Regions from separate parts of the Micrococcus sp. KRD077 genome, predicted to be linked through region 2. Evidence: riboswitches for the same ligand, from Rfam matches in the RefSeq annotation. Region 2 holds a riboswitch; the other holds the start of a gene.

The links. A riboswitch is a leader RNA that binds a small molecule or an ion and turns the genes downstream of it on or off. The one in region 2 is predicted to bind S-adenosylmethionine.
Region 1: another riboswitch for S-adenosylmethionine. It lies ahead of J1M39_RS09465 (flavin reductase family protein); the one in region 2 lies ahead of J1M39_RS07000 (O-acetylhomoserine aminocarboxypropyltransferase/cysteine synthase family protein).

What each region holds. Positions count from the first base shown of each region.
Region 1 is NZ_JABFAZ010000037.1:37,572-42,608, reverse strand. Features, by position in the region: gene J1M39_RS09475 (MFS transporter) at 1-816, shown strand, start outside; gene J1M39_RS09470 (cold-shock protein) at 1,027-1,230, opposite strand; gene J1M39_RS09465 (flavin reductase family protein) at 1,469-1,993, opposite strand; SAM riboswitch class IV at 2,067-2,186, opposite strand; gene J1M39_RS09460 (hypothetical protein) at 2,368-2,658, opposite strand; gene J1M39_RS09455 (hypothetical protein) at 2,639-2,995, shown strand; gene J1M39_RS09450 (RNA-binding S4 domain-containing protein) at 3,043-3,411, opposite strand; gene hisD (histidinol dehydrogenase) at 3,422-4,738, opposite strand; gene J1M39_RS09440 (mechanosensitive ion channel family protein) at 4,794-5,037, shown strand, end outside.
Region 2 is NZ_JABFAZ010000024.1:120,324-125,360, reverse strand. Features, by position in the region: gene J1M39_RS07010 (SGNH/GDSL hydrolase family protein) at 1-93, shown strand, start outside; gene metX (homoserine O-acetyltransferase MetX) at 169-1,299, opposite strand; gene J1M39_RS07000 (O-acetylhomoserine aminocarboxypropyltransferase/cysteine synthase family protein) at 1,296-2,663, opposite strand; SAM riboswitch class IV at 2,794-2,909, opposite strand; gene J1M39_RS06995 (VOC family protein) at 3,087-3,722, shown strand; gene J1M39_RS06990 (CPBP family intramembrane glutamic endopeptidase) at 3,741-4,514, opposite strand; gene J1M39_RS06985 (phosphotransferase) at 4,667-5,037, shown strand, end outside.

The DNA of each region.
Region 1 (5,037 bases), on a different contig from region 2:
CGCATCGGGTGGGTCGGGGTGAAGCAGTCCGGCGTGCAGGCGGCCCAGCTGGTCGGCGGCCTGTTCTTCCCGGCCGCGTCCCTCGCCCTCGGCTGGACGGGCGCCGCGCTGGGGGCCGCGGTGCTCATCGGGGCGCTCTGGGTGCTCGCCCTGGTCGTCGCCCCGCCGCTGCCCGGGGCGCCGCCGCCGGCCACCGGCCCCGTCGGCGGGCGACGACGGCGGGACACCTCGCCCCTGCCGGCCACGGTCTGGTTCTTCGCGGCGATCGCGTTCCTCACCGGCCTGGGCATGCAGGCCACGAACACGTACCTGCCGCTTTTCGCGGTCGAGACGCTGGGAATGACGCTCGTGGCCGGCGGCGCCGCGGCGGCCGTGTCCGGGGTGGTGGGGGTGCTCTCCCGGATCGGGTGGAGCCGGCGGATGAGCTCCGGAGACCGGCCCACCACCCTGCTGGCCGTGATCTGCCTGGGTGCGGTGGCCGGCGTCGCGGTGTTCCTCGCCGCGGACCTGCTGGACCTGCCGGCCCTGCTGTGGGTGGGCGCCGCGGTGCACGGCCTGACGGTGCTGGGCGCCAACGTGGTGATCAACGCGGGCCTGTTGAGCGAGGTGCCGGCCGAGCGGCTGGGCCGTGCGACCGGGGCGAACTCGATGGGCATGTACGCCGGCTTCGCCCTGGGCCCGCTGCTGATGGGCCTGCTGCGCGACGTCACGGGCGACTACCGGGCCGGCTTCGCGGTCGTCGCGGCCGGGTATCTGCTGGCCCTGGGCGTGGTGCTGCTGCTGCGTCGCCACGTGGGCCGGCGGGGCGTGGCCTGACGCGCAGGGCCAGGACGAGGCCCACCCCGGAGGACCGCGCCTCAGCGACATCACCGCAGTGCAGCCCTGCGGTGATGTCGCAGCGCCGCGGTCGAACGGGCGTACGGCGGAGTGCGGCGCAGTGCGCGGCGGGGCGTGGACGCCTGACACACGACGACGCCCCCGGTCCGTGCGGACCGGGGGCGTCGGAAGCCGTGCGTCAGGCGAAGATCAGAGCTTCGTCACGTTGGCGGCCTGGAGGCCCTTGGGGCCGTCCTGGGTCTCGAACTCGACGCGGTCGTTCTCCTGGAGCTCCTTGAAGCCCCCGCCCTGGATGGCGGAGAAGTGCACGAACACGTCCGCGGAGTTGTCCTCGGGGGCGATGAAGCCGTAGCCCTTCTCAGCGTTGAACCACTTGACAGTACCGACAGCCATGATGGTGTCCTTTCGATGTGCCCCCGCGGTGCGGTGGCGGTGTTGGACCGCGGCCCGGATGTGGGACGCGGGTGAAGCGGCGAGACTGAACCGCTTGCCCAACACTCATCGACGCCGGCGATGCCGGGCTGACGAGCAGTGAAGATGGCGGGATACAGCTTGATCAACTTCAGGCTCCATCATTGCACGGATCTCGCCGACCGGGAACCAGGGGCCCGATTGTTCACCTGGAGTTCGCTCAGAGCGCGCGCAGGCCGTGGAAGAGATTGCGGTGCAGGGCGGCCGGGGGAGCGGCGTCCGTGTGATCCGCGAAGGCCGTCACCTCCAGCAGCACCACCGTGTGGTCGCCCGCCGGGACCTCGGCGTGCACCCGCGTCTCGAGCCAGAGCGAGGAGCCCCCGATCAGCAGGGCGTCGTGCGGGCTGCGGTGCACGTCGAGACCGGCGAAGCGGTCGCCCTCGCGGGAGGCCAGCTGGCGGCACAGCGGCGTCTGGTCCGCCGCGAGCAGGGAGACGCCGATCGCCCCGGCCCGGCGCAGGCGCGGCCAGGTGCGGGAGCTGTTCTGCGCGGAGAAGGACACGAGGGCCGGCTCCCAGGAGATGCCCACGCCGAAGGAGGAGGAGACCATCACCTCGGGGACGCCGTCGGCGAGGCCTGCCAGCGCGACGACCCCGGTGGGGAAGGCCGAGAGGCCGGAGCGGAGGTTGCCGAGGGACAGGTCGGTGTCCCACGTGGCGGTGTGGGGTTCGTGGGTCAGGGTCATGGCGCGCGTCCTCTTCCGATGACTGGCGCGGCTCCGCAGAAGGCGGGAACGCGGATCGCCCGGATCCGCGGAGGCGCGGTACTTGCCCGTCGGGGTGTCCGAGGGGCCGAATCATCACCTGGAGCACCCCACTACTGCGTGAGAGGGTTGCCGTCCCGCCGGCCAGGGCCGTGAATGACGGGAACTCGTGATTCTGGGGTCAGCCTACGGAGGGGTCCGTGGGGTGGTCAAAGCGCGGCGGTCGCGCGGCGTCATCCGAGCTGCCCGATGTGATGCTTGACACACCGCGCATCGCCGGCCAGGATCAAGCCACTCGAGAGGGGGGAGCTCGAGACCGCGGCCTCCGGCCCCCGCAGACGGTTCTCTGAGAGGGATCAGATCATGCGGATGGACATCGAGAAGAACCGTGCGGCATTGTCGGCCGCCGTGGTCGTCGCGGCTCTCCTCGGTACCGCCATCTCGGGATGCTCCGCTTCCCCGGGCAGCGTCTCCTCCACCGCGAAGGCATCCACCGCTGCGGCGTCCTCCGTCACCGTGACGTCAGCGGCCCCCTCGGCAACCCGGTCGGCCTCCGCCACCGGTTCGTCCGCGTCGTCACCCGCCGGTGAAGAAGCACTCCCCGCCGCGCTGTTCGAGGAGGACGGGATGACGTTGGTCGAGTACACGCGCCGGCATCCGGATGCGGGCTATCTCGACCCGGAGAAGGAGTCCGTCCTGGAGGAGGCGGTCGGGACGGGCACACAGCAGATCACCGTGGACGCTCAACAGGGTGCGGTCCTTCGGGTCATCGTGCTGTGTCCTTCGGATGCCACCGGTGAGACGGAGATCCTGACCTCACGGGGTGGCGGGGGAACGAAGACCTGGATGGCCGGATCGGAGGCGCTGTGCGGCGGCTGGTCGGCGGCGACTCCCCCCGTGGATGAGGCGGGGCCGATGACGTTCACCGTCACGGTGGACAACGACAAGTCGTTCCGGATGGTGCTGACCGCACCCTCCGCATGAGGCCGCCATCACGACGGCGGATGACGGCGCGGGGAGGACGGAGACGCTCAGCGTCGGTCGCGGCCGCGCAGCGCGTCCAGCTGCCGGCGGTCCCGTTTGGTGGGCCGGCCCGCGCCCCGCTCGCGGTACGGCACCGCGAGCAGCTCACGCGGCATGGGCGGCGGGGAGTGGTCCACGTACTGCTGCCGGGCCACGGGGGCGCCCACCCGCTTGGCGATCAGCCCCGTGACCTCGAGGATCCGCTCACCTCCGTCCTGGCGCACCCGCACCCGGTTCCCGACGACGACGGGCGTCGCCGCCTTCACGGGCTCGCCGTCGATGCGCACGTGGCCTGCGCGCACGGCCGCCGTGGCCGCGGACCGGGTCTTGTACAGCCGCACGGCCCACAGCCACGCGTCGATGCGGACGCCGCTCACGCCCGCCCCCTCACGCGAAGCGGGCGCGGATCGCGGCGCCGTGCGCGGGCAGGCGCTCGTCCTCGGCCAGCACGCCGATCCCGTCCGCGACCTCCTTGAGCCCGGTCTCCGTGTAGCGGATGCGCTGCTGCAGGCGCAGGAACGTCACCGTGTTCAGACCGGAGGAGTGCCGGGCCGTCCCCGAGGTGGGGAGCACATGGTTGGACCCGGCCGAGTAGTCGCCCAGCGGCACGGGGGCGTGCGGGCCCACGAACACGGCGCCGGCGTTGCGGATGCGCCCCACGAGGTCCTCGGGGTCGCGCGTCTGGATCTCGAGGTGCTCGGTGGCGTAGCGGTCGGAGACCTCCACGGCCTGGTCCATGTCCCGCACCAGCAGCACGCCGGACTGGGGGCCGGTGAGGGCCTCGCGGATCTGGTCCTCGTGGAACGCCCCGGGCACCTGCGCCTCGATCGCCGCCAGCACGTCCCGGAGCAGGTCCTCGGAGTCCGTGATGAGCACGGAGGCGGCCAGCGGGTCGTGCTCGGACTGGCTGATCAGGTCCGCGGCCACCCAGTCGGCGCGGGCGGTGCCGTCCGCGATCACGGCGATCTCGCTCGGCCCGGCCTCGGCGTCCACGCCGATCACGCCCTGCAGGGCGCGCTTCGCGGCGGCCACGTACACGTTGCCGGGCCCCGTCACCAGGTCGACGGGCGCGCAGAGCCACCCGCCGTCGTCGTCCTGGATGCCGTGCGCCAGCATGGCGACGGCCTGGGCGCCGCCGGCCGCGTAGACCTCGTCCACGCCCAGCAGCGCGCACGCGGCGAGCACGGTGGGGTGGGGCAGGCCGCCGTGGTCCCGCTGCGGGGGCGAGGTCACCGCGAGGCTCCCCACGCCGGCCGCCTGCGCGGGCACCACGTTCATCACCACCGAGGAGGGGTACACGGCGCGGCCGCCGGGCACGTACAGGCCCACGCGGCCCACGGGGGTCCAGTGGTTCTCGACGACGGCGCCCTCGCCGAGCTCGACCGTGGAGTCCTGGGGGTGCTGGGCGTCGTGCACGAGCCGGGCCCGGCGGATCGACTCCTCCAGGGCGGCGCGCACCCGCGGGTCGAGCCCGGCCAGGGCGGCCTCGAGCGCCTCCGCGGGCACGCGCAGGGCCGGCGGACGGACACCGTCGAACCGCTCGGCCAGGTCCAACAGGGTCTGCTCGCCGCCGTGGCGGACCTGCTCGATGATCGGGGCGACCACCGGCACCACGGAGGACACGTCCACGTTCGCCCGCGGGATGATGCGGGACAGGTCCGCGGTGGCGGTGTCGAGCGGGCGCAGGTCGGTGACGGAGAGCACGGATTCCTCCAGGGGGGGGCGGCGGGCCCTGGACCGCCTCCTGGCGGGCGAGACCGTGCCGTCCGGGGTGGAGGGGGACATCCAGGACGGGGCGGCCGCCACCACCCGGGCCTTCGGCGTGGAATGGGGGACGCTGCTGACCGTGCTGATGGCGTTCGCGATCGGCGCGGCGGTCGTGTACCTGGCCCTGCAGGTGGCACGCGTCGTGCTCGTGCGCCGCCCCGCGTTCCAGCACGGCGCCGCGCGGCTGAGCCTGCCGGCCGCCGTCGCCGCCGGCCTGCTGGCCTCCCGGATCTGGC
Region 2 (5,037 bases):
ACGGCCAAGCGCCCCGTCCCCGAGCCGCTCTTCGGCGCGCCGATGCCGCAGGGCTCGGACCACACCGAGCCGCTGGACATCGTCGAGCCCTGAGCCCGGCCGGCGGGGACCGGTGGCCGTTTCCCGAACGACAGTGCCGCGACACGCCGCCGTTTCCCGAACGAAAGCTCAGAGGGCGAGGGTGCGCTTGAGCGTGTCGGCCACCTGGCCGTATTCGGTGAGGAAGCCGTCGTGGCCGATGGGCGAGGCGATCGTGTGCACCGGCGGCCGCGCGGGCAGCGCCGCCGCGAGCGCCTCGGACTCGGCCGGCAGGTAGAGCCGGTCCGAGTCGACGGCGGCCACGAACGCCCGGCCCCGGTAGTCCGCGAGCGCCGCCGCCACGCCGCCGCGCCCCCGCCCGACGTCGTGGCCCATGAGGGCCTCGGTGACCACGAGGTAGGAGTTCGCGTCGAACCGGTCGGTGAGCTTGGCCGCCTGGTGGTCCAGGTAGGACTCCACGGCGTAGCGCCCGCGCCCGCCCGGCACCCCGACGACGGCGCCGAACGGGTCCTCGACGCCCTGCGGTTCCCGGCCGAACCGCTGGCCGAGCTCGCCCGCCGTGCGGTAGGTGGTGTGGGCGATGCGCCGGGCGATGCCCAGGCCGGCCACGGGGCCGGGGCCGGGGTAGTAGTCGCCGCCCTGGAAGTCCGGGTCGAGGCGGATGGCCGCGGTCTGCGCCTGCCCCCACGCGATCTGGTCGGCGGAGGAGGCCGCGGTGGCGGCCAGCACGCCCACCCCGGCGACGCGCGCGGGGTGGGTCGCGGCCCACTCGAGGGCGCGAGCCCCGCCCATCGATCCGCCGATCACGGCACGCCAGGCGCCGATCCCGAGGTGGTCGGCCAGGCGCCGCTCGGCCTCGACCGCGTCCCGCAGCGTGAGGAACGGGAACCGGGAGCCCCAGGGCCGCCCGTCGGGCGCGGGCGTCGAGGGCCCGGTGGAGCCGTGGCAGCCGCCGATCATGGCGGGGGCGACCACGAACCACCGGTCCGTGTCCACGGCGCGGCCCGGGCCGACGAGGGCGTCCCACCAGCCCGGCGTCGGGTCCTCCTCGTGCGCGGCCACGTGCGCGTCGCCGGTGAGGGCGTGCAGCACGAGCACGGCGTTGGAGCCGTCGGCGGCGAGGGTGCCCCAGGTCTCGTAGGTCAGCTCGACGTCGGGCAGCAGCCCGCCGGTCTCGGTGTGCAGCTCGCCGACCCGCAGGCGGTGGCGGCCGCCGCGGGGCAGCGCGGTGCGCGACGGACGCGTGGCGACGGCGGTCATGCCCGCTCCCCCGCGTCGTCGTCGCCGCGGCGGGCGGCGGCCGCGAAGCCGCGTTCGAGGTCGGCGAGGATGTCCTCGATGTCCTCCACGCCGAGCGAGAGCCGCACCAGGCCGGGGGTGACGCCGGCGGCGCGCTGCTCGTCGTCGGTGAGCTGGGAGTGGGTGGTGGAGGCCGGGTGCACCACGAGCGAGCGGACGTCGCCGATGTTGGCCACGTGGTGGTGCAGGGTGAGCCCGTCCACGAACGCGGCCCCGGCCTCGCGGCCGCCCGCGATCTCGAAGGAGACGAACGCGCCCGCGCCCTTCGGCAGGTAGCGCTGGGCCCGCTCGTGCCACGGGCTGGACTCCAGGCCGGCGTAGACCACGTGCTCGGCGTCGTCGCGACCCTCCAGCCAGCGCGCCACCGCGGCCGCGTTGGCCACCTGCCGCTCCATGCGCAGGGACAGGGTCTCCAGGCCGAGGTTCACCAGGAACGCGTTGAACGGGGAGATGGCCGAGCCGTAGTCGCGCAGCAGCTGCACGCGCGCCTTGAGGATGAAGGCCAGGTTGGCGCCGAGCGGCGAGCCCACCCCGAGGTCCCGCGCGTAGACGAGGCCGTGGTAGGACTCGTCCGGCTCGTTGAAGCCGGGGTACCGCTCGGCGTGCTGCGCGTAGTCGAACGTGCCGGCGTCGACGATCACGCCCGCGATGGCCGCGGCGTGCCCGCCGAGGTACTTCGTGGCGGAGTGGGTGACGACGTCGGCGCCGTGCTCGATGGGCCGCAGCAGGTACGGGGTGGCCAGCGTGTTGTCCACGATCAGCGGCACGCCGGCCTCGTGGGCGGCGTCGGCGACGGCGCGCACGTCCAGGACGTCCCCGCGCGGGTTGCCGAGGGTCTCGCCGAAGAACGCCGTGGTGTTCGGCCGGACGGCGGCGCGCCAGGACTCGAGGTCGTCCGGGTCGGTCACGAACGTCGTCTCGACGCCGACCTTGGCGAGGGTGTGCTTGAACAGGTTCTGCGTGCCGCCGTAGAGGCTGGCCGAGGCGACCACGTGGTCGCCGGCGCCGGCGAGGTTGAGGATCGCGAACGTCGTCGCCGCCTGACCGGAGGCCAGCAGCAGCGCGCCCACACCGCCCTCGAGCGCGGCGATCTTCTCCTCCACCGGGCCCTGCGTCGGGTTGCCGATGCGGGTGTAGAGCGGGTCGAGGTCCTTGAGCGCGAACCGGTCCGCGGCCACCTGGGCGGACGGGAAGTCGTACGAGGTGGTCTGGAAGATCGGCAGGGCGGTCGCACCGAAGGCGTGCTGGCCGACGGCGACGCCTGCGTGGACCTGCGCGGTGGAGAAGCCCCAGGCGTCGGGGGTCGGGGTGGTCTGGTCGGTCATGGCGGACCCTCCTGAGGGGTTCAGGGGCCGGACCCGGCCGCCCCGCCCGCCGGCCGACGTGCCGATCCGGGAACCGGCGTCGTCGAGGTGCCGGAGATGACCCGGCGCCGTCGAGAGGGGCCGTGGGATCGGCCCGCGCTTGCCGGCGTCCGTTGTGGGGCCGGCCTGGTCGTCACCCGGGGCACCCCACCGCGGAAGGAGGGTTGCCGGTCAGCATGCCGGGGCCTGTTGCTGACTCTCGTGACCGTGCCTCCGAGTGTAGCCCGCCGCCCCGCCACGATTTCGTCACGCGTGTCACCCGCGGATACGCTCTCCGCACGGGGCGCCCGACCCGTCAAGGGCTCGACGCCCCGCGACTCGCACCAGGTCAACCCCCGGGGCAGCCCGGGAACGGAGAGGAACAGCGCAGTGCACACCTGTCGCATGGACCACGTGTCCTACGCCGCCGGCCCCGAGGGCCTGGACGCCACGGTCGCCCGCATCGCCGAGACGCTGGGCATCGAGCGGATCAAGGGCGGTGTCCACCCCCGCTTCGGCACGCAGAACGCCCTGTTCCCCATGGCGGGCAGGCAGTATCTGGAGGTCGTCGAGGCCCTGGACCACCCGGCCTCCCTCAGCGCGCCGTTCGGCCAGCTCGTGCGCGCCCGCACCGAGCAGGGCGGCGGCTGGATGAGCTGGGCGGTGGCCACCACGGACATCGGCCGGTTCGAGCGCCGCCTCGGCCGTGAGGCCGTCCCCGGCAACCGTCGCTTCCCGGACGGCCGGGAGCTGTCCTGGCGGCAGATCGGCGTCAAGGGAACCCTCGCGGACCCGCAGCTGCCGTTCATCCTGCGCTGGGCCGACGGTCAGGAGGACATGCACCCCTCGCAGGCGGCCGAGCCGCAGGCCACCATCGAGCGCCTGAACATCGCCGGCTCCCCCGAGCGCCTCGCCGAGTGGCTCGGCGACGACGAGGACGGCCAGGTCCAGGACGTGAACATCGAGTACGTCGCGCCCTCCGGCACCCCGGGCATCGTCTCGGTCACCTTCCGCACCCCGAAGGGCGAGGTCACGCTCTGAGCGCGGGGGCGGGGCCGCTCAGCCGAGCAGCCCCGCCCGCGCCAGCAGCGGGTAGCCGACGAACCCGACGGCGTCCAGCAGCGTGTGCGCGATGACCAGCGGCATCACCCGGCGCACCCGCAGGAACACGAGCGCGAACACCACACCCATCAGGGCGTTGCCCACGCCCGGCCCGATCCCCTGGTACAGGTGGTACGCCCCGCGCAGCAGCGCGAGGGCGAGCACGACGACGGCCACGCGGGTCGGCAGGAACAGCCCCTCGGCGCTCGCCCACGACGACGGCACGGCCGGCGCCGGATCGCGTGCCAGGCCCGCGGCGCGCAGCCGCTGCAGATACCCGAGGCGGTCGACGAGCCAGGCGCCCACGATGACCTCCTCCAGCAGTCCGTGCCGCAGCGCGGAGAGCAGCAGGACCGGCACCTGGTACCAGCTCTCCCCGAGCGCCGAGCCGACGATCGCCGTCGTGATCCCCAGGGCCCGGCCGGCGGCGTAGACGCCGAGCGTGCCCAGCCCGATGGCCGCGAACAGGCCCAGGCCCCAGGCCAAGTCGCGGCCGGGGCGGCGCAGGTCGAGGCCGAGCACCCGGAACGGGTTCCGGCCGCGCAGGTGCATCAGGTGCAGCACGAGGGCCACCGGCACGAGCGCGAACCCGATGCCGAGCAGCTGATAGGTCAGGTCGAAGGCCCAGCGGTCGGCCAGGGCCGGGTTGAGGACGGTGGTCTGCTCGCCGAGCGGGGCCTGGGTGGCCTTGTCGATGAGCTGGACGATCGCATAGACCGCCGACTTCCCCAGGGCTGTCTCTTATACCCATCTAAAAAAAAAACACCCTCTCCCCCGGGCGCTTTCGAACGTGAGGGAGGGCCTGTCTCCCGTTCGAAAGTCCCCATCCCCCCGATGTCACGTTCGAAAGTCCGGGAGGGAGGAGGGAGGGTTAGCGTGGTCGTGTGGTCTCCCCGCCTGCCCCCAGCGAGCTCGAGCTGGTCCACCGCGCCCTGCAGCACCTCCGCCCCGGCCTCGACCCCGCTCTCGCCCGCCGGCTCCGCACAGCCGACTGGGCCGCGGCGTCCGTGGAGGAGGGCGGGCAGTTCCACCGCGTGCTCGTGCTCGAGGACGTCGGCGTCCTCCGGATGACGCGGGCCCACGAGGTGGGGGCCGCCCCGGCCGCGCGGTGGGCGCCCGAGCGGGACCCCGCGGCGCACCTGCCCCGGCGCCTGGCCCTCCTCGACGGACTCGCCGCGGCCCTGGCCGAACGCGACGTGTCGTGGGCCGTCCCGGTCGCCCTCTCGGATCCCGTCTCCGCGGGCCCGGGCGCCGC